Regions from separate parts of the Mesorhizobium sp. B263B2A genome, predicted to be linked through region 4. Evidence: predicted binding sites of a transcription regulator. Region 4 holds the regulator's gene; each other region holds the start of a gene.
What was found. The regulator LexA, encoded in region 4, represses DNA repair genes until DNA is damaged. The targets are predictions, from matches to a motif close to TGTTCNNNNTGTGTTCNG.
Positions count from the first base shown of each region.

Region 1 (4,484 bases), on a different contig from region 4:
GTTGCGGCGCGGTTCGACCGCCTTCCCAATCTCGTCTTGATGTTTGGACATAAGAGACCTTTCTGCTGGTGGTTCCATGATAGAACCATTTGCAAAAAAGATGTCAAGTACTATTATAGAACCAAGTTGGGTGATTTGGAGAAGCCGCTTGAAGCGCAGGAGCATGGAGAAGGCCGAATGCCCGGTGGCTCGGGCTCTGGATGTCATCGGCGACTGGTGGACCCTGCTGATCGTGCGTGACGCATTTGATGGCATACGCCGCTTTGGGGAGTTCCAACGCAACCTGGGGATATCGAAGGGTATTCTTGCAGCTCGGCTAAAGGCGCTTGAAGAGGCCGACATCTTACGCTCAGAAAAGCCAAAAGACGGTGGAGCGCACAGCGACTATGTGCTCACTGAAAAGGGGCGTGGTCTATTCGCCGTGATCGTGGGACTGAGGCAGTGGGGAGAGGCTCATTGCTTCAACCTTGGCGAAGCGCATTCAGTGCTCGTGGAAAAGGCTAGCGGCCAGCCAGTCGCCCCCCTAATTCTTCGCAATGCCGAAGGGCGCCCGATCGATGCGTCCTCGACCGAGGTGCGCAAGGTTGGTGCTTAGGCACCGAGATGGTTTGAAGCCAGCGCCTTTGCCGTGCGGATCGCCGATCCTCGCTTTGGTGGTCGGGCCGTATGCGGTGAACCGGTCGCCATCGTCGCCGCGGTCCTATGCCACGACAACGATCAGCTTCGGCTTTTTCTGATCTGGCACATCGTCAGACACTCAGTGCGTCTGGCCGGAGCGGAGATGCATCTCGATCTTATTGATTGCCTTCGTGAGGACATCGACTGCCTGCAGATTGACGGCGAAGTCGAAGTTACCTTGCGCTGTTTCGAATATCAGAACGCCGACCTGGATCTCGTCGTCGCTCATCATGCCCATTCCAATGCCGGTCGGCATATAGGGTGGTTTTTCTGACATCCTCAGACGCGGTGTGGCCTCGTCAGCCGCTCGGCCGGAGTGACAAAGCACGATCGATAGACGATCGCGGTCATGTCATTGCCGTTCACCATTATTCGAAATGCATGGATTGGCCGCGCATCATTGCCAGGGTCAGCGCGATTGCAGGATTTGCAGGCGGCTTCTCCATGAGCAAGGAGCCGTCGAAATCGCGCCACGCCGCCATGCGCAATTCGTCACCATCATCGGCGGCTGCAGGGTCGAAAACGTGGGCATCATAGGGATCTCGGTCAATCTCGATCTTCCAGTCCTTGAGCGCCTTGCGGGCCATTTCCTCAACCTGGGCAAGGTCGCTGGTGAAGAAGGGGATACGGTCGCCATCTTCCGAAAGCGGCTCGACCCGATCCAGCGCCGGCCGCTCGGGCACCCAACCAAGAACGAAGGCAATATCGAAATCGATCTGGCGGTCCGGGCCAGCTGCAACCTCCAGCCGTTTGACGACGTCAGGATAAAGCTGCCTGCGCGCCGGCCACGTGTCCGGAAGCGCCTCGGCTTGCAACCGCGTTCGGGGAACGTCGATCAATTCCATGATCTGATGGCGCGGAACTTTATCCTCCGGCCAGCCCGCACAACATGCAGTCGTCGCAGCCTCGTCGGCTTCCATCCAGACTGAAGCAGCCTGGTCCTCGTCCTCGGTTGGCTGGTCGTCTTCCGGAAAGCCTTTGATATCCCAGCCTTCCAACGCGAACAAACCTTCCGCGCCTTGCAAAGCCGTAATGCCGGCGCGCGCGAAGACTGCTTCGGCTGCCGCGACCCCGCGTGCCAGTTCCTCGGGCGTTGCACCTTCAATGTTCAAGCGAAGTTCCATGGTTCGCCTCCTGTATCAATCCTCCCAACAGTGAACAAAATAAGAACAAAGGTGTCAATAGACTCCTGATGGTTGGAAAATAGGCTGGTTTTTCAATGGGATAGTCACACTGACAATCGGTTGAGCTCCGTGCTCAATTTCCAAGGCAACTGCATTCATGGCCGATGCTGCACGCGGACCACCGCGGACGGGGACAGTCGGTCCCGCGTCCCGTCCTGCGGCCGGCGCTATGCTGACGCTCCTACGGCTGTCCTGTTAACCGCCCCCGGCGGGGGCGAATTTCCTTCGTCCCGCGCGCGACAATCATCCGCTGCTGCGGACGCGCGCAGGACTGCGGTTTATGCGCCGTTTTTCTTTGGGCGCCGGCAGCCGCCGGCGCGACGTCCAGCGCAGCATCGTGGCCTCGACGTATCGTCCTGTCGGCAAACAACTCTGTCGGTGTCACCAGGCGGTCGCGCCAAACATTTCTTCCGCAGCGCCACCTCGCCGTACCATTGACTCTTCATTAGGAAGAGAACAAATGAGGAACATATTATCAGCATTCCGCGTTCAGGGGACAGATGAGTGCATCGGCGCCAAACGCTGCTATTTCCGATCTGCGAGATCGCATTGCGCGTCTCGAAGGCGCTAATGCGAGCAAAAGAGCGGTGCTCCCATTCGGAATCTCCTCGATCGACAGTCATCTGCCAGGCGGGGGTGTGGCGCTTGGCGCACTTCATGAGGTTGCCGGCGGCGGCAACGGAGCGATCGATGGCGCCGCAGCGTCGCTATTTGCAGCCGGGATTGCAGCGAGGACGCAAGGCAAGGTGCTGTGGTGCGTGACGCGCCAGGATCTGTTTGCGCCGGCAATCGCCCAGGTCGGGCTTCACCCCGACCGGGTGATCTATGTTGAAGCCGGTGACGACAAATCCTTGCTCGCCTGCTTCGAGGAAGGTCTGCGGCATGTCGGGCTTGGAGCTGTGGTCGCGGAAGTGGCGCGTCTGTCCATGACTGCCTCGCGCCGGTTGCAACTGGCATCGGAAGGCTCCGGCGCGATCGGCATCGCCATCCGCCGCTGGCGCCGGCAGACCGAAGCGGCCGATTTCGGGCAACCGACGGCGTCTGTCACCCGCTGGCGGGTCTCCGTGCTGCCATCGCGGCCGCTGCCTGTACCCGGCGTTGGCCGGGCGCGATGGCAACTTGAACTGATCCGGTCTCGTGGAGGGGAAACACTGGATATCGAAGTGGAGGCTTGTGATGCAAAGGGTCGTCTCGCTCTTCCTTCCAAGCTGGTCGACCGACCGGCTCAGAAGGAAATTGGGCGACGTCTCGCCGCCACCGGATAAGCCTTTGGTGCTGGTCGGGCGGCAAGGCAATCGCCGCTTGGTGGTTGCGACCGATCGCGCGGCACTGGAAGCGGGCCTGCGCGTGGGAATGCCGGCGACGAAGGCGCAGGCGCTCGTGAAGGGGCTGGCGGTCATGGAGTCCGAACCCGATGCCGACGCGAAGGCATTGGAGCGGTTGGCCCTGTGGGCCTTGCGGCGGTACGCGCCGATCGTCGCCGCGGATGCTCCGGACGGATTGGTCATGGACATCACGGGCGCCGATCACCTCCATGGCGGTGAACGGCTGATGCTGACTGACATGGTCGAACGCCTCGGCCAAGCCGGCGTCACGGCGCGGGCAGCGGTTGCGGACAGCTGGGGTGCCGCCCATGCTGTCGCGCGATATGTCAGGCAGACCGTCAGCGTGGTCGCCGTCAGTGAAGCTTACGACGCGATTTTCCCTCTGCCCATCGCGGCACTGCGATTGCCCGATGCAATCGTTGGCGGTCTGCGGGTTTTGGGCTTCGAAAGGGTAGGCGAGCTTCTGAAGCAGCCACGTGCGCCACTGACGCTGCGCTTCGGACCGGAACTCGGCCGCCGCCTTGACCAGGCCGCTGGGCGCCTTGCCGAACCGATAGAGCCCGTGCGGCCAGCCGATGTGGTCGAGGTGAAACGTGCCTTTGGCGAGCCCATCGGCGCGCCCGAGACGATCGCGCGCTATGTCGGCAAGCTTGTTCAGGCGTTGTGTGCCGAACTGGAGACCAAAGGCCTCGGCGCCCGGCGGCTCGACCTGCTGCTCTACCGCGTCGACAACCTCGTCGAAGCCATTCGCGTCGGCACTGCCTTGCCGGTCCGCGATGTGAGGCGGCTCACGCGTCTCATCTGCGACAAGATCGAGACGGTCGATCCGGGCTTCGGCATCGAGCTGATGCGGTTGTCCGCGCCGTTGGCAGAATCACTGATGCCCAGGCAGACGGTTTCGTCGCTGATCGAGCAACGGGACGCAGACATCTCGGATTTGATCGACACACTCAGCAATCGTGTCGGTGAGGAAAAGCTCTATCGGTTTACCCCGGTTGCCAGCGATGTACCCGAGCGATCTTTCCGGCGCGTAGCCGCCGGATCCGCTGAGACCGGCGACGCATGGCCAGACCATTGGCCGCGTCCGGCTCGCTTGTTTACCGTGCCGGAGCCGATCGAGGCCATCGCGCTGCTACCGGACCATCCGCCGGCGAGCTTCACCTGGAAAGGCATCCGTCGACGGGTCAAGCGCGCCGATGGACCTGAGCGGGTTTTCGGCGAATGGTGGAAGCGCGACGCCGAGCTTGCCGCCGTGCGCGACTATTTCCAGGTCGAGGATGAAGCCGGCGAACGGTTC
Region 1 is NZ_JAIUIU010000002.1:363,511-367,994, reverse strand. It holds gene LB568_RS07105 (nitrilase family protein) at 1-165, opposite strand, end outside; gene LB568_RS07100 (winged helix-turn-helix transcriptional regulator) at 164-595, shown strand; gene LB568_RS07095 (hypothetical protein) at 758-907, opposite strand; gene LB568_RS07090 (hypothetical protein) at 1,047-1,802, opposite strand; gene LB568_RS07085 (ImuA family protein) at 2,363-3,127, shown strand; gene LB568_RS07080 (DUF6504 family protein) at 3,039-4,484, shown strand, end outside.
Region 1: a site for LexA is predicted at 2,315-2,332, ahead of LB568_RS07085 (ImuA family protein). Genes of this name have one in related genera too.

Region 2 (4,484 bases), on a different contig from region 4:
ACGCTCTGGGCAACGATAGCCCTCGTCATCTTCCTGGCCATCGCCGTCTACATCAAGGTGCCCGGCCTGATCGCCAAGGCGCTCGATGCCCGCGCCACGCGCATCAGCAGCGAACTCGACGAGGCACGCAAGCTGCGCGAGGAGGCCCAGCAACTGCTTGGCCAGTATCAGCGCAAGCGCAAGGAAGCCGAGCAGGAGGCAGCCGACATCGTCGCGGCCGCCAAGCGCGAGGCCGATCTGCTCGCCGCCGAGGCGCACAAGAAGACCGAAGACTATGTTACCAGGCGCACCGCGCTGGCCGAGCAGAAGATCGGCCAGGCCGAGCGTGACGCCATCAGCGAAGTCCGCGCCAGCGCCGTCGACATTGCCGTCGAAGCCGCCCGCGCGCTGCTCGCCGCCAAGGTCGACGTCAAGGCCGGGGCCGATCTGTTCAAGGCTTCGCTCGCGGACGTGAAGGCAAAGCTCAACTGAGCTGACAGCGTTGGAAATCAAAAAGCCGCCCGGGCAACCTGGCGGCTTTTTTTGTTGTGCGGACATCGGATGGCGAAGGCGGCGAAGCGCTAATCTCCCTCCTTGAGGGGGAGATGGCCGGCAGGCCAGAGGGGGTCGCCTCACGTAATGCGCCGGCCTGATCTTTCATATGAAGGGGCGTCGCGCCCCGTCGAACCTATCCCCTCTGTCGCCTTCGGCGACATCTCCCCCTCGAGTGGGGAGATTAGGCGCTCAAGCTCAATCCAGGCCGGCCAAACTCTCTTCTTCAACCACCTCGGCGCCGCCAAGCCTGAACGGCGAGAACGACACGCGGTGCAGCCGCGCGACCGGGCCGTGCGCCTCGATCGCCGTGCGGTGCCGGGCCGTGGCGTAACCCATGTGCACCTCGAATCCGTAGCGGTCGTTATGGCTGCCGCAACCGCACATCATGCGGTCACGCATGACCTTGGCGACGATGGAGGCAGCGGCGATCGATTGCGAGCGCTGGTCACCCTTGATCAACGCGCGACCGTCGCATGGCAACCCCGGCGGCACGTCGCGTCCGTCGGCAAGCGCGAGCTTAGGCCGAACCGACAGCCCGACCAGCGCGCGTCGCATCGCCTCAAGGCTCGCCTTGAGGATATTACTGCCGTCGATGCCCTCGGCACTGATCGAGGCCATCGAGACCGCCTGCGCGGAGCCGAGAATGCGCAGGAACAATGCCTCGCGCTGCAAATGGCTGAGCCGTTTGGAATCGTCGAGGCCCTCGGGGATGTTGGCTGGGTCGAGCACCACTGCCGCAGCGACCACCGGCCCGGCCAGCGGGCCACGGCCAGCCTCATCCATCCCCGCCACGGGCCACAGGCCGTCGGCCATCGCCTTCGTCTCGAAGGAGAAATCGGGTTTCTCGACAATTTCGAAGAGAAGCGGAGAATCAGAACGCGCGCGAGCCATGTTGCGGCGAGGTTCGCATCGGTTCCGATTCTCCGCAAGTCCCTCCGGGTCGGGTGGGGCGCCGGACCGGGAGGGCACCGTCTGCTGGCCGGGGCAGGCCGGACGGGATTTCACAAGCGAAAAAGAAAGATCAAAGCAGCATCAGCTGCTCCTGGTCCTTTCCCGCGGCGACGAACTGGTCGGTTCTCAGCGTGCGCCGTTCGGCATTGAGGCCGAGCCGCTTGGCGGTGATCTCGAAGCGCCGGCCGATCTGCCAGGCATAGGGTCCGGCGCCCTTCATGCGCTTGCCCCATTCCGAATCGTAGTCCTTGCCGTCGCGCATCGAGCGGATCAGCGACATTACGTGGCGATAGCGGTCGGGATAGTGGCGCAGCAGCCAGTCCTTGAAGATCGGGCTGACCTCCAGCGGCAGTCGCAGCACGACATAACCCGCCTCGCGCGCGCCGGCAGCGCTCGCCGAATCGAGGATCCGTTCCATCTCCTGGTCGGTCAGGCCGGGGATGATCGGTGCCACCATGACCGAGGCCGGAATGCCGGCATCGGAAAGCTGCCTGATCGCCTCCAGCCGCTTGGTCGGCGTCGATGCGCGCGGCTCCATCGTGCGCGCCAGCATGCGGTCGAGCGTCGTCACCGACAGCGCCACCTTGGCGAGCCCGCGCTCGGCCATGCGCGACAGGATGTCGATGTCGCGCGTCACCAAAGCGGATTTGGTGACGATGCCGACCGGATGGCCGCGCGCCTCCAGCACTTCGAGGATCTCGCGCATGATCCGGTACTGCTTCTCGATCGGCTGGTAGGGATCGGTGTTGGTGCCGATGGCGATGGTGCGTGGCTGGTAGCCGTCCTTCGACAGTTCCTTGTCGAGCAGCCGCGCCGCATCCGGCTTGGCGAACAGCTTGGATTCGAAATCCAGGCCCGGCGACAGGCCCATGAACGAATGCGTCGGCCGCGCGAAGCAATAGACGCAGCCGTGTTCGCAGCCGCGATAGGGGTTGATCGAGCGGTCGAAGGAGATGTCTGGCGATTCGTTGCGGGTGATGATGGTGCGCGGCTTTTCCACCTGCACCTCGGTCTTGAACGGCGGCAGTTCCTCCAGCGAACTCCAGCCATCATCGAAGACATGCCGGGTGACCGGCTCGAACCGGCCGGACGGATTGATGCCCGCTGACCGGCCACGGTTGCGGTCCGGACGGATGCGCATGCCGCTCTGCTCGATCATCGCATTGGCCATCTCGGCTCGTCCTGCCCCGAAGGCTGCAATGTCGGCGCGCATGATCGGCTCCATCTTCGCCCGCTCCCAGGGACTGTCCACGTTGTGTCGAATCGCTCTGCTCATGAAATTATTCCTATTTCCTTGATGAGAACAAAGCAAGAACTTTCTATGGTGCACTGCAAGAACTGGCGTCGCGTCCACCTTTCCGCTATTCGGCTGATGATGCTCAGTGTTCTCATCGAAACCCGCAATGACGAGGAGGCTCTCGCCCGCACGCTCGGCTCGCTGATTGGCGGTGCCGTCGAGGGCGTGGTGCGCGAGGTCGTCGTCTGCGACATCGGCTCCACCGACCAGACGCATCATGTCGCCGAGCATGCCGGCTGCCACTATGTGGCGAGCGGCGGTGTCGCCGCCGGCATCCGGCAGGCCAAGGGCGACTGGCTGTTGCTGCTGGAACCGGGCGCCAGGCTGGTGGAGGGCTGGACCGAAGCGGTCGTCGCCCACACGGCCCGGCAAACCATGGCGGCGCGGTTCTCGCGTGCACGCGGCAGCCGAGTGCCGTTCCTGGCGCGGGTGTTTTCGGGAAACCGTGCCCTGGCCGACGGATTGGTGATCAGCAAGCGGCAGGCAGCGTCCTTGTCGAAGCACGCCGGCAGTGCCGAGGCGCTTGCACGCGGCCTGGCGACAAGGAAACTCGACGCCGAGATCTGGGTAGCGCCGGCGAAGCAGGAATCCCGCAAGTGATTTTGCAGCTGCTGTCTACGTCAGGGGCAGCCATAATCGCCGCGCCCTCAAGCATCAGCTAGCCCTACTGTCGGCCATCCCGCCAAGGAGGTACTGGACGCCTATGGCGAGCAGAGCCCGGTGACACTGACCGGCGAAGCTGGCCTCGGCTTCCACATGGGCACCGTGCCGGCGCGCGCGCCGCGGCTGATGATGGAAGTCGGCTTCGGCGTATCTGCGCCTTCGCGCCGGCGGTTTCACGGCGAACCGGTCATCCGCTGAAAGCGGACAGGATCTCCACAGGCATCCAGCGTGCCTGTCGCCGGGCAATGCGTTCTTGCCTGCTCTCGGCATCATAGTCCATGGCGGCTGGCTCGCGGCTGAACCGCAGCCGGTCGTCCAGGGTACTGACGATGACGATCGCCCTTGCATTCCCGCCATCGGTGGTGACCGCCGCGACATAGACGCCGCAGTCCCGGCAGATCAAGTAGTCGGCGGTGCGCAATCCGAACCGGTATCTGTGCAAACGGGCGTGGTCCTCGACCGAGACGATCAATTGTCCGAGCGGATCGGCAACGGCGCGCGAGCCGTGTTTGATGCAGAACGCGCATTGGCAGGCGCGGACTTCGATTTGCGAGGGGTCGAGGTCGGTTGAAAATCGAAGGCGTATGTTGCCGCAATGGCATCCGCCGGCATGCACAGTCATCGCTTCCGCCTCATCGTCAACGGCAAGGGCCGCCGCTACGAAAGGTACTTCCTCCGGCATCGCGTTTGGAATGGTCTTTCGAAGGCGAGGGCAGCGTTTTGCCCGGCAAACGCGACGTGAAACCGGCGCCTTGCCTCGGCTTTTACAGAGCCGATTTGCCGCGCCGCAGGTGCTCGTCCAGGCGCGGCATGATCTCGACGAAGTTGCAGGGCATATGCCGGTAGTCGAGCTGCGCCTTCAAGATGCCGTCCCATGCGTCCTTGCAGGCGCCGGGCGAACCTGGCAGCACGAAGACGAAAGTGGCATTGACGACGCCGCCGGTCGCCCGGCTCTGGATGGTCGAGGTGCCGATCTTGTCGTAGGAGATGCGGTGGAACACTTCCGAAAAGCCGTCCATGCGCTTTTCGAAGATCGGTT
Region 2 is NZ_JAIUIU010000001.1:709,486-713,969, reverse strand. It holds gene LB568_RS03475 (F0F1 ATP synthase subunit B) at 1-471, shown strand, start outside; gene LB568_RS03470 (ribonuclease HII) at 730-1,425, opposite strand; gene LB568_RS03465 (PA0069 family radical SAM protein) at 1,556-2,710, opposite strand; gene LB568_RS03460 (glycosyltransferase) at 2,861-3,382, shown strand; partial or broken gene LB568_RS03455 (hypothetical protein) at 3,396-3,643, shown strand; gene LB568_RS03450 (GFA family protein) at 3,633-4,067, opposite strand; gene moaB (molybdenum cofactor biosynthesis protein B) at 4,210-4,484, opposite strand, start outside.
Region 2: a site for LexA is predicted at 2,785-2,802, ahead of LB568_RS03465 (PA0069 family radical SAM protein). Genes of this name have one in related genera too.

Region 3 (4,484 bases), on a different contig from region 4:
GCCATTTGGGGCTCGGCTAGCACCAACGATTTGGTGTTGCCCGCCGCCTACTTCGGCAGCGCGTAGGCCATTACGTAATCCCCGGGCTTGGTGCCGACCGAGCCGTGGCCGCCGGCGACGATGACCACGAACTGGCGCCCGTCCGCCACCGTATAGGTCATCGGCGTCGATTGGCCGCCCGCTGGCAGCCGCGCCTGCCAGAGCTGCTTGCCCGATGTCAAATCATAGGCGCGCAGATAATCGTCGACCGCAGCACCCAGGAAGGCGACGCCGCCGGCGGTGATCATCGGCCCGCCAATGCCAGGCACCCCGACCTTCAGCGGCAGCGGCAGTGGCGTCATGTCGTAGACGGTGCCGTTGCGGTGCTTGTAGGCGATCGCGCCGGTCCTGAGATCGACGCCGGCGACATAGCCCCAGGGCGGCGCCTGGCAGGGAATGCCGAGCGGCGACAGGAACGGTCCCATCACCACCGCATAGGGAGCGCCGTCGTTGCGGTTCAGCCCCTGCTCGCTGCCCTTGGTGTCGTCGCCCGGCGCCGGCACGTCCGCGCGCGGAACAAGTCTCGACGTGAAGGCGAGATAGGTCGGCATGCCGAACATCACCTGCCGCACCGGATCGACCGCCACGCCACCCCAGTTGAAGGTGCCGAAATTGCCGGGATAGACCAGCGATCCCTGCAGCGAGGGCGGCGTGTAGCGCCCTTCATAGCGCAATTTGTGGAAAGCGATCCGGCACGCCAGCTGGTCGAACATGGTGATGCCCCACATGTCGGCATCGGTCAGCGGCTTCGGGTTGAAGGAGAGGTCCGACGCCGGCTGGGTCGGCGATGTGTGGTCGCCTTCGATGGCGCCGCCTGGCGCCGGCACTTCCTTGACCGCGATCACCGGCTCACCGCTGCGCCGGTCGAGCACATAGAGATCGCCCTGCTTGGTCGGCCCGACCAGCGCCGGCACGATCGAGCCGTCGGCCTTGGTGATGTCGATCAGGGTCGGCTGCGCCGGCACGTCCATGTCCCACAGGTCGTGATGTACGGTCTGCCGCACCCATTTCAACTGTCCGGTGTTGAGGTCGAGCGCGGTGATCGAGGAGGAGAACTTCTCGACATTGTCGCTGCGGCCCATGCCGAGCTGGTCGGGCGTCTGGTTGCCGAGCGGCACGTAGAGCAGGCCGAGCTTCTCGTCGGCGCTCGGCGTCGACCACATGTTCGGCGAGTTGGCGGTGTAGGTCTGGCCGGGCGCCAATGGCGTCGTCTGGTCCGGATTGCCGGAATCCCAGTTCCACAGCAATTTGCCGGTGGCGGCATCATAGGCGCGGATGACGCCGGACGGCTCCTGCGTCGAATAATTGTCGTTGACCGCGCCGCCGACGATGATCTTGCCGCCCGCGATCAGCGGCGCCGAAGTCGAGTAATAATAGCCCGACTTCGGGTACGGCATCCCGGTCAGAAGGTTGAGCGTGCCGCCCTCGGCGAAGGCGGGGCAGACCTGCCCGTTGGCGGCGTCGAGCGCGATCAGCCGCGCGTCGGAGGTCGGCAGGTATACGCGGGTCGCGCAAGGCTGGCCAGCGGCACCGGCGGCATCGGCATAATAGGATACGCCACGGCAGGTCTGGTGCTGGCGATCCTTGTCGAGCTTGATCTTGGGATCGTAGCGCCATTTTTCCTTGCCGGTCGCCGCATCGACCGCGATGGCAAAATTGTGCGGCGTACAGATGTAGAGCGTGTCGCCGACTTTCAGCGGCGTGACCTGATAGGTGGTCTCGCCAACATCGTCAGGCCCCTTTACGTCGCCGGTCCGGTAGGTCCAGGCTGGCTTCAGGTTGGCGACATTGTCCGGCGTGATCTGGTCGAGCGGGGAATAGCGCTGGCCGAATTGCGTGCGGCCGTAATAGTGCCACTCGCCGGCCGGCACATCGCCGCCAAGATTGGCGTTGGGGGTCACCTTATCGGTGTCGAGCGCGCCGGCGATGTCCTTGGGGTCCGTGGTCATCGAATAGCCGGCCACCGCCAGCGATGCCAGCACCGCCAGGATCAGCGGTGCGCGCCCGTCGGGACCGGCAAGCCCCCGCCTCGCCCACGGCGTCAGCAGCCACAGCGCCACCAGCACGATGATGCCGCCGCGCGGGCCGAGTTCCCACCAGTCGAAGCCGATTTCCCAGACCGCCCAGGCCAGCGTGCCGATCACGATCGCCGCATAGAGCCACAGTGCCGTGGAGCGGCGCCGGTAGAGCAGCCAAGCGGCGATCAGGAAGGCGAGACCGGCGATGATGTAATACCAACTGCCGCCCAGCGAAGCCAACCAGATGCCGCCGGCGCCAAGCGCCAGGCCAAGCAGAAAAAGAACGAGGGAGGTGATGGTGACAGCCAAGATGATACTCCTTCGACTGTTCGCGCTGCGTGGCGCGGCCATGGGCAACCCGGCATTGCGTTCACGCCCGGAACACAACTTTCCTCCGCCCGCCCCGCCTGTCAAGCTTGAGCCATGCGGCGTGATAGGGGCTGTCTCCCCGGCTGCAAACGCTGGGCAGGCCGATCGTCCGTTGGCTAGGCGGCCGGATAAGCCACTTTACCGGGAACAAAACGTAGACACTTCTGGTCTTTCCCTCCCGAATCACTACATTCGGGGGAAGATGTCCGGCTTTTCCGAAGACATGCCCTTTTTCGACGAACCCAATGCGCGGCCCACGGCCCCGTCGGGCATTGCCGCGCGCGCCATGGCTGCCCGCAGCGGCCAGAACAACGCACCCGACTATCTCAAGGGGTTGAATCCCGAACAGCGGCTGGCGGTGGAAACCACCGAAGGCCCGGTTCTGGTGCTGGCCGGCGCCGGCACCGGCAAGACCCGCGTGCTGACCACCCGCATCGCCCACATCCTCGCCACCGGCAAGGCCTTCCCGTCACAGATCCTCGCGGTGACCTTCACCAATAAGGCGGCGCGCGAGATGAAGCAGCGCATCGGCATCCTGATCGGCGAAGGCAATGTCGAGGGCATGCCGTGGCTCGGCACCTTCCACTCGATCGGCGTGAAACTGCTGCGCCGCCACGCCGAGCTTGCCGGCCTGAGATCCGACTTCACCATCCTCGACACCGACGACGTCGTGCGGCTGATCAAGCAGCTGATCCAGGCCGAGGGTCTGGACGACAAGCGCTGGCCGGCCAAGCAGTTCGCCCAGATGATCGACGGCTGGAAGAACAAGGGCCAAGGTCCCGCCGACATCGCCGAGGGCGACGCGCGCGCCTTCGCCAACGGCAAGGGCCGCGAGCTCTACAAGGCCTACCAGGAACGCCTGCAGACGCTGAACGCCTGCGATTTCGGCGACCTTCTGTGCCACCCGATCCGCATCTTCCGCGCCAATCCGGACGTGCTGAAGGACTATCACAGGCGCTTCAAATACATCCTCGTCGACGAGTATCAGGACACCAACACCGCCCAGTACATGTGGCTGCGGCTCTTGGCGCAGCGGCCGCAATCCTCCCCCCTCGAGGGGGAGGTGCCCGCGAAGCGGGCGGAGGGGGTCGCCGCAGAAGGCACCGCTGCAGCGTCGCGCACTGCCGCGAGGACCCCACCCGACCGGGCTTCGCCCGGCCACCCTCCCCTCAAGGGGGAGGGAAATCCGCGTCCGGCCACCGTCAACATCTGCTGCGTCGGCGACGACGATCAATCGATCTATGGCTGGCGCGGCGCCGAGGTGGACAACATCCTGCGCTTCGACAAGGATTTTCCCGGCGCCACCATCATCAGGCTGGAGCGCAACTACCGCTCCACCGCGCACATCCTGGGTGCGGCCTCCCATCTCATCGCCCACAATGAGGGCCGCTTCGGCAAGACGCTGTTCACCGATCGCAACGATCCCGAGGACGGCAAGGTCAACGTCCACGCCGCCTGGGATTCCGAGGAGGAAGCGCGTGCCATCGGCGAGACCATCGAGGCCTACCAGCGCCAGAAGCACAATCTGAACGACATGGCGATCCTTGTCCGCGCGTCTTTCCAGATGCGCGCTTTCGAGGATCGCTTCATCACGCTCGGCCTCAACTACCGCGTCATCGGCGGTCCGCGTTTCTACGAGCGCATGGAAATCCGCGACGCGCTGGCCTTCTTCCGCGTCGTCGCCAACGGCGGCGACGACCTTGCCTTCGAGCGCATCGTCAACGTGCCCAAGCGCGGGCTGGGTGAAGCCACCATCCGCCAGATCCACGACACGGCGCGGGCGCTGCGCATCCCGATGCTGGAGGCTGCCGCCAACCTCGCCGAAAGCGACGAGCTGAAGCCGAAACCGCGCGCCGCGCTGCGCGAGGTCGCTGCCAATTTCGAACGCTGGCAGAAGGCGCTGGAAACCACGCCGCACACCGAGCTCGCCGAGACAATTCTCGAAGAGAGCGGCTACACCGACATGTGGAAGAACGACCGCTCGGCCGAAGCCCCCGGCCGGCTTGAGAACCTCAAGGAACTGGTCCGCTCGATGGAGGAGTACGAGTCGCTGCGCTC
Region 3 is NZ_JAIUIU010000012.1:99,348-103,831, reverse strand. It holds gene LB568_RS19515 (hypothetical protein) at 1-20, shown strand, start outside; gene LB568_RS19510 (glucose/quinate/shikimate family membrane-bound PQQ-dependent dehydrogenase) at 48-2,366, opposite strand; gene LB568_RS19505 (ATP-dependent helicase) at 2,629-4,484, shown strand, end outside.
Region 3: a site for LexA is predicted at 2,570-2,587, ahead of LB568_RS19505 (ATP-dependent helicase). Genes of this name have one in related genera too.

Region 4 (4,484 bases):
ATAATTCTTGCCATCACCAATCATCATATATAATTTCTCCAATGGCAGAGAACGAATGGATCGCGATGCAGGACCAGAAGAACTCCACCAAGACGGAAGCCGCCTACCAGCTTCTGCGGCGCGATATCCTCACCACCCGTCTCATGCCGGGCGCCCCGCTCAAGCTCAGCGCCCTGCGCGGCATCTATGGAGTTGGCTGGACGCCGCTGCGCGAAGCATTGTCGCGCCTCGAAGCCGAACGCCTGGTCACCGCCATCAGCAATCGCGGCTTCGCGGTCGCCCCCGTATCCCGGGCCGAACTTGAGGATCTGGCGCGCGCGAGGATGGTCGTCGAGATACCGCTCTTCCAGGAATCGATGGAGAAAGGCGGCCGGGAGTGGGAAGACGCGGTTGTCACCGCGCACTACCGGCTCGCCCGCTGCAAGACCGCGGTGGACGACCCATCGGATGCCGCCGTCGACCAGTGGGACGAGAACCACGAGGCTTTTCATGCCGCGCTGCTGAGCGCTGCGACATCCAGCTGGCTGTTGCGGTTTCGCTCGACGATCTCGGACCAGCTGCGCCGGCACCATCGCTTTCTTGGGCTGGCGCCGACATTGCGGGCGGCGGCCGGCCTCAAGGACGGCTACGAAGAGGCCATGAACGCGCTGCGCGAGGCGATGGCGATCGAGCACCACACGGCGATCATGGAAGCCGCCCTGGACCGCGACGTCGAGCGGGCAAAAGCGCTGATGACGGCCCACATCGGTTATACGCTGCACGTCTATGTCCACAGCGAGGACGGCGACGCGAACAAGGACGTCGCGCGCGCCGGCAGCTTGAAAGCGGTTGCCGGATGATCTCGGCACCTCCGCATCGTCCGACGCTTGACGAGATTGCCGAAGCCCGCGATCGGCTGGCCGCCTGGCTGCCGCGCACCCCGCTGCTGCGCCTCGATCTTGGCCGTGCCGACCAGCGGATATTCCTCAAGCTCGAGACCCTGTCGCCGATCGGCGCCTTCAAGCTCAGGCCGGCGCTCAATACCTTGCTTTGTCGTGACGCCGATGAACTCAGGCACGGTGTTGCGACCGTCAGTTCGGGCAACATGGCCTATGGGTTGGCCTGGGCGGCACGGGCTCTTGGCGTTCCGATGGCCGCCTACATGTATGCCGGCGCGCCGCAGACCAAGATCGACGGTGTCCGCCGTCTTGGCGGCGAGGTGCGCTTTGTCTCCCACGAGACCTGGTGGCGCTACATCACCGCGATCGAGCGGCCCGACATTGACGAACTTCTCATCAATCCCGTCACCGATCAGGCGGTGTTGGCTGGCAACGGCACCATCGGCCTCGAGATTGTCGAGGATCTGCCGGAGGTCGATTTCGTGCTGACGCCATATGGCGGCGGCGGCATGACGACCGGCGTTGCAAGTGCGCTCAAGGCCCTTCGTCCGCAGGCGAGGGTCTTTGCCGTCGAGGACGAGAACGCGGCGCCGGTCACCGCCGCACTGGCGGCCGGACGTATTGTCGAGATCGAGACACGGCCCTCCTTCATCAAGAGCATTGGCGGTCCCTCCCTGATCCCCGAGCTATGGCCGTTGGCGAACCAGCTCATCGACGGTGCCATCGCCGTCAGCCTGCAACAGGTGACGGAGGCCATGCGGCTCCTGTTCTCGAAGGCCAAGGTCGTCGCCGAGGGCGCGGGCGCCGCCTCGCTGGCCGCGGCTCTCAGCAGTGAGCGGGCGACCGGCAACGTCGTCTGCGTCATCTCCGGCGGCAATATCGATGCGGAATTCTATGCGCAGGTGCTGGCCGGTGCGATCCCGCCAGCCTGATCCCGTACCTGCTTCCGAACCGGCGATTGTTGGCGTTTTGATTTCGTTTCGTTCACGGCAGGCAAGCCGATCGCAAGCGCCGAAATCGGCCTCGACGGGCTCTGCCGTCGGCTGATGCCGAGCCATGTCGCAAGACAGGCCACAGGCTATTAACCAAACATTTCAATGCGGGCGACGGGCGGCAACGGGCGAAAAACCCCGATTTCCGGCCTGTCCGGGCCGCAAATGATTTCGGCTCTCTTACCAAATTCACTAAACTTTAAACGGTTGCAGAACACAACTGGAACAGATAGTGTTTGTTCTGGGTTTGTTTTTCGATTCTGGATCAGAACCATTCTGGATCAAAACCCTTGTCCAGATGCCTTGGGGGCCGCCATGCTGACACGCAAGCAACATGAACTCTTGATGTTCATTCATGAACGGCTCAAGGAAAGCGGTATTCCGCCCTCCTTCGACGAGATGAAAGAGGCGCTCGACCTCGCCTCCAAATCAGGGATCCATCGCTTGATCACGGCGCTGGAGGAACGCGGCTTCATTCGCCGGCTGCCCAACCGGGCGCGTGCGCTGGAAGTGCTGCGGCTGCCGGATTCGATCGCGCCGGGCCTCAACGCGGCAAAGAAGTTCTCGCCAAGCGTCATCCAGGGGAGTCTCGGCCAAGGCGGTCTCGGTCAGGGCAGCCTCGGCCGCCAGATCAAGCCGGCACCGTCGCGCTTTGCCGCTGCTGGCAACGACGACGATGCGGTTCCAGCGGTGTCCATCCCGGTCATGGGTCGCATCGCCGCCGGTGTGCCCATCGATGCCATCCAGCATCAGACGCATACCATCTCGGTGCCGCCGGACATGATCATGGGCGGCGAGCACTATGCGCTGGAAGTCAAGGGCGACTCGATGATCGAGGCCGGCATCTTCGATGGCGACACGGTCATTATCCGCAACGCCGATACGGCGAGCCCGGGCGAGATCGTCGTGGCGCTGGTCGACGAGGAGGAAGCGACCCTGAAGCGGTTCCGCCGCAAGGGTGCTTCGATTGCGCTTGAAGCCGCCAATCCGGCCTACGAGACGCGCATCTTCGGGCCGGACAGGGTCAAGGTGCAGGGCAAGCTGGTTGGGCTGATCAGGCGCTACTGAGCCGGCACGGCACTTGGCTTGTCAGGTTTGCGATAGGGCTCCAGGCCTCTCGCCTCGCGCGAAAACTTTCGCTGCGCGTGCCAGGGCCGATACGGGCTGTCCACCGCGAAGCTGATGGTTGGCGGACCGGTGGCCGATTGGCGGTCGAAGAAGATGGCCGCACTGCCCTTGCGGGCGAGCTGCCGTTTGGTAACGACGAGAACCAGCGGATTGTGGCAGGCATCGTAGGCCGTCGCGTCATTGACGATGATCAGGTCGGCGAAGCCACAGGCCTTCCAGGTATCCTTGCGGTCTTCGACATGCGCTATGATCGCACCGGACGGGTGCCTGGCGAGACAGACACCGTCTGTGCAATAGAACGGCGCTCCCGGCGGGAGATTGACGGCATCAGCAATATCGAATTGTCCATCCGCCTTGTCGAATATTTCCGGCAGGATGATGGTTTCGGATCTCAGCGCGCGCTTCCAGTTGTCGACCGTGAATTCGTTCGGCCGGGCCCGGTTGACGGCGAGTTCGCCATCGCCGATCGGCAGCGCAACCAGCCGCGCGTCTTCCGAGACCAGCACATCCGGCGTGCGCGTATCGGACACCGTCAGCAGGCCGGCGATAGCGAATGGAAGCGCTGCAAGCCGCAGCCACGTCGTCGCCATCGTCGCGATGACCAGGGCAATCGTCACCAGCAGCACGGATTGCTGTGAGATAAGCCCGACCGCATCGACCGGAGAGCGTTCCGATATCCATGCCGAAACGGCGATCATCGCGGTCAGGCCCTTGCCCATCAGGTAAAGGGATGGCGCATCCAACCCGAACGGCATCAGAAGCGCGCTGGCAACGGCCAGGAACATCACGACTGAGACGATCGGCATGACGGCCAGATTGGCGAACAGGCTGAGCGGCGACACCCGCTGGAAATGCCAGATGGCAAACAGCGCCGTGGCGCTGCCGGCGATGATTGAGGTCATGGCCAATCCGCCTGTCGCCAGCAGGAATTTTCTGGTCAGGAAACCGGGCAAGGATCGCTTCGGCGGCGGCGGTCTGGTCTTTCCCGCACGGTGATCCGCCCAGCCGGCATAGGCTCCAACCAGGGCCGCGGTCGCGGCGAACGACATCTGGAAGCTCGGGCCGACCACCTCATGCGGGGAAACCAGGATGACGGCGATCGCCGAGATCGCCAGATTGCGCATGGTTAGAGCCGCGCGATCGAACAGGACGGCAATCAGCATCACCGCCAGCATGATGAAGCTGCGCTCGGCGGCGACGACGACGCCGGAGATGACGAGATAGGCGGCGATCGACAAAAGTGCGGCCGCGGCCGCGTATTTCTTCACCGGCCGGCGCGCGGAAAAGTCGGGGAACAACGCGAAGGCGCCGCGCAGCAGACCCATGATGGTGCCGGCGACCAGCGCCATGTGCAGTCCCGAAATGGAGATGATGTGATAGATGCCGGTGCGCCGCATCGCTTCGTTGATTTCGTCGGGGATGCCGGCGCGCACGCCGACGATCAACGCCGCCGCGATCTCGCCTTCGGCGCCGCCGACGCTGCCCC
Region 4 is NZ_JAIUIU010000003.1:282,388-286,871, reverse strand. It holds gene LB568_RS08640 (GntR family transcriptional regulator) at 42-839, shown strand; gene LB568_RS08635 (pyridoxal-phosphate dependent enzyme) at 836-1,810, shown strand; gene lexA (transcriptional repressor LexA) at 2,186-2,938, shown strand; gene LB568_RS08625 (ComEC/Rec2 family competence protein) at 2,932-4,484, opposite strand, start outside.